DNA from 2 places in the Sodalis sp. RH19 genome. Region 1 is predicted to be linked to the other one. Evidence: predicted binding sites of a transcription regulator. Region 1 holds the regulator's gene; the other holds the start of a gene.

Region 1 (2,204 bases):
GTACCACCTGCGCGACGCAGCGCCGGTTAAGAAAGACGAGCTGGAAAGCGGCGACCTGGTCTTTTTCCATATTTCCAATCGCGGCGCGGCGGATCACGTCGGCGTCTATCTTGGCAATGGTCGCTTTATCCAGTCGCCCCGCACCGGCAGCGATATCCGTATCAGCTATCTGAGTGAGGATTATTGGCAGGATCATTACGTGGGCGCCCGCCGGGTGGTCACGCCGAAAAATATCCGCTGAAGGCGCGCTGGAAAAAAAGAGGAGCCAAGGCTCCTCTTTTTTATATCTGAACCGAGAGGGTGTCAGTTCATGACGGCGGTAAAGCTGAAGACAATAATCACCAGCAGCGAGAACACCGTGGTCAGTAACGACATTTTTAAATCGCTGTCCATTCTATCTCCTTAACGTAAACCAGGGCGCCGGCCTTATCCACCGGCCCGCAGAGCAGTTATCGTCAGTTTGCCATAACAGCGATGAAAAAGCTTGCTCCCAACCTGTAGCCGCCACATTTAACACTTTCACTTTGGCGCGGGATGAACGAAAATTAACGGTTAATTCCACAGCGTCGGAAAGTGCTTGCGCCTTCGACAGACATTATTCCAGCCAGGGCGTACGGGAGTATCAAAGGCATGGCAACCATTAAAGATGTGGCAAAACGCGCTAATGTATCGACAACCACCGTTTCGCATGTGATCAATAAAACCCGTTTTGTTGCGCAAGACACTCAAATTGCCGTGCTGGACGCCATTAAACAACTGCATTATTCACCCAGCGCCGTGGCGCGCAGCCTGAAGGTCAATCGCACCAAGTCCATCGGCCTGCTCGCCAGCACCAGCGAGGCGCCCTATTTCGCCGAAATTATCGAGGCGATTGAGCACCATTGCTTTGCTCGCGGTTATACCTTGATATTGTGCAATTCGCACAATGATCTCGAAAAACAGCGCGCCTATCTGGCGATGCTGGCGCAAAAGCGCGTCGACGGCCTGCTGGTGATGTGCGCCGAGTATCCCGAAACGCTGCTGGATATGCTTGAGGAATATCAGCATATCCCCATGGTGGTCATGGATTGGGGTGAGGCCCGCCGTGATTTTACCGACACCATTATCGATAACGCCTTTGCCGGCGGTTATATGGCGACGCAATATTTGCTTAAACGCGGCCATCGCGCCATCGGCGCCATTCCCGGACAGCTGGCGCGCAACACCGGCGGCGGCCGCCACCGCGGCTATCTGCATGCCATGGCGGAGGCCGGCATCCCGTTAAACGACCGCTGGATTGTGCAAGGCAATTTCGAGCCTGAATCCGGCTACCTGGCGATGAAACAAATCCTGGCGCAAACGCCGCGTCCCACCGCGGTCTTCTGCGGCGGCGACATTATGGCCATGGGCGCACTGTGCGCCATTAATGAAATGGGCCTGAGCGTACCCGAGGATATTTCTATCATCGGCTACGACAACGTGCGCAATTCGTGCTTTTTCAGCCCGGCGCTGACCACCATCCATCAGCCTAAAGAGGATTTGGGCGAGGCGGCGCTTACCATGCTGCTCGATAGGATTACCAGCAAACGCGAGAACGCCAAAACCATCGAAGTCCATCCGTCGCTGATTGAACGCCGTTCGGTCGCAGACGGTCCCTTCCCCGCTTAAGGCCACGCGCCAGGCCCGGGCAACGGGCTGGCGCCTCCAGGGTCTGTTGCTATGTAAAGCGCCGTCCGCCTCGGACACAAGATTTTTCATATAATGATCTCTGTGCAAAGAGTTATTGTTTCAGAGAGAAATCATTAAGTTATAATGGGAAATACATTAGCGCGTTAGCTATTGTCTAAATTAAAATGCAGGCTTATACTCAATATCGTTAACAATTATAACGAGTTGTCTAATAAATTTGTATAAAAGTATGTCGTGTTTTCCAACATGACATCACCCTTTTATAAAGCGCCCGGCTAAGTCGCAGTCTAAGGTTTACTTTATATTCCTCTGTTGATGGTGATACTTCAGACACCACGGATAACCGTGGATTCTTATAAAGCCCGCAGGCATGGTGAGTGCTTTTCCTGACGGGGCACTGCAGAAGAAAGGTGATGGAGAAGCTATGAGTTCCTCGTGCGTTGAAGACCTGAGCTTTCATGATAATGATTGGTACCGTATCGTCCATGAATTGCTCTCTGAAGCCGGTATTGAACTCAATGGTTCAAGACCATTTG
Region 2 (2,204 bases), 1.4 Mb from region 1:
GGGCGTTCATCAACACCGATGGCGCGACGGGTCATGTTGAGTTTCCTTAAAGTGAGAAGCAAAAAAAAGCCGGCCTGCCGGCCGGCTTGATTTTATTTGGTGCCAAAGAGTTTATCGCCCGCATCGCCGAGGCCCGGCATAATATAGCCGTGCTCGTTAAGCCCCTTGTCGATGGCCGCGGTATACAGCTCGACGTCGGGATGGGCTTTTTCCAGCGCCGCGATACCTTCGGGCGCCGCCACCAGGACCAATATCTTGATACTCTTGCAGCCAGCCTTCTTCAGTAGGTCGATGGTGGCGATCATCGAGCCGCCGGTGGCCAGCATCGGATCGACCACCAGCGCCATGCGCTCGTCGATGCTCGAGGCCAGCTTCTGGAAATAAGGCACCGGCTCCAGGGTGGTTTCATCGCGATACATGCCGACCACGCTGATACGCGCGCTGGGCACGTTTTCCAGCACGCCGTCCATCATGCCCAGGCCCGCGCGCAGGATAGGCACCACGGTGATCTTCTTGCCCTTGATTTGTTCAATTTCCACCGGACCGCACCATCCCTCGATGGTGACCTTTTCAGTTTCCAGATCGGCGGTTGCTACGTAGGTCAGTAAACTTCCCACTTCAGAGGCCAATTCACGAAAACGCTTGGTGCTGATATCATTTTCACGCATCAAACCTAATTTATGTTTCACAAGCGGGTGCTTTACCTCAACGATCTTCATCATTATTCTCCCCAAGTAGCATTAATTGCGCAAAAAAATCGCGAGATTATAACCCCTTTTATTTACTGCGCCATACGAAAATAGCTGATCCTGATCAACCGTTAAGCGAAATAAAGGCTGGACAACAAAAGCCGGGAGGGCGTTTGACATCACCACTCGCAAACGATTGCCCACGCTGTTAGAATTGCCTGCGCCAGAATACAAGCCAACATACCATCTCCGTGGGGATCTTGCAGTGACCGATAAAACCTCTCTCAGCTATAAAGACGCAGGCGTGGATATTGATGCCGGCAACGCCTTAGTAGACCGCATCAAAGGTGTGGTGAAACAGACAAAACGTCCGGAAGTCATGGGCGGGCTGGGTGGGTTCGGCGCGCTATGCGCCCTGCCGCAGAAATACCGCGAACCCATCCTGGTATCCGGCACCGACGGCGTCGGCACCAAGCTGCGTCTGGCGATGGATTTAAAACGTCACGATACCATCGGCATCGATCTGGTGGCGATGTGTGTCAACGATCTGGTGGTGCAGGGCGCCGAGCCGCTGTTCTTCCTGGACTATTTCGCCACCGGCAAACTGGATGTGGATACCGCGGCGGCGGTGATTACCGGCATTGCCGAAGGCTGTAAACAGTCCGGCTGCGCCCTGGTCGGCGGCGAAACGGCGGAAATGCCCGGCATGTATCATGGCGAGGATTATGACGTGGCGGGTTTTTGCGTCGGCGTGGTGGAAAAATCGGAAATCATCGATGGCAGCAAGGTACAGGCCGGTGATACTCTGCTGGCCCTGGCCTCAAGCGGCCCGCACTCCAACGGGTATTCCCTGGTGCGTAAGATCCTTGAGTTCAGCCAGACCGACCCGCTCACCACCCAACTGGACGGCAAGCCCCTGGCCGATCACCTGCTTGAGCCGACGCGCATTTATGTTAAGGCGCTGCTGGAGCTTATCGCGCAAACCGAGATCCACGCCATCGCCCACCTCACCGGCGGCGGTTTTTGGGAAAACATCCCCCGGGTATTGCCGGCGGACACGCAGGCGGTCATCGACGAGGGCAGTTGGCAATGGCCGGCGGTATTCGGCTGGCTGCAGCAGGCCGGCAACGTCAGCCGCCATGAAATGTACCGCACCTTTAACTGCGGCGTCGGCATGATTGTCGTGGTGCCTGCGCACAGCGCCGATCGGGCGCTGTCGTTGCTGGCTGGCCTGGGCGAGACCGCCTGGAAGCTGGGCGAGATCCAGGCGCTGGCCGGCGGCGAACGGGTCATTATCCGTTAATGAAAAAGCTGGTGGTGCTGATCTCGGGCGAGGGCAGCAATCTGCAGGCGGTGATCGACGCCTGCCGGCAGGAAAGAATGCCGGCACGGGTCGCGGCGGTCTTCAGCAACCGGGCCGACGCGTTAGGACTCAGGCGCGCCGCCCGCGCCGATGTGCCCGCCCGCGCGCTGCTGCCCGGCGACTATCCCGACCGCGCGTCCTTCGACCGCGCC

What was found. Region 1 encodes PurR, which represses purine synthesis genes. Its sites were predicted from a motif close to CANGCAAACGTTTGCNTG; they were not measured.
Region 2: the regulator PurR is predicted to act here: its motif matches at 875-892, upstream of purM (phosphoribosylformylglycinamidine cyclo-ligase).

What each region holds. Positions count from the first base shown of each region.
Region 1 is NZ_CP178734.1:1,791,080-1,793,283, reverse strand. Features, by position in the region: gene ACL2XF_RS08045 (NlpC/P60 family protein) at 1-241, shown strand, start outside; gene ACL2XF_RS08040 (YnhF family membrane protein) at 304-393, opposite strand; gene purR (HTH-type transcriptional repressor PurR) at 631-1,647, shown strand; gene cfa (cyclopropane fatty acyl phospholipid synthase) at 2,093-2,204, shown strand, end outside.
Region 2 is NZ_CP178734.1:397,755-399,958, reverse strand. Features, by position in the region: gene uraA (uracil permease) at 1-35, opposite strand, end outside; gene upp (uracil phosphoribosyltransferase) at 93-719, opposite strand; gene purM (phosphoribosylformylglycinamidine cyclo-ligase) at 955-1,992, shown strand; gene purN (phosphoribosylglycinamide formyltransferase) at 1,992-2,204, shown strand, end outside.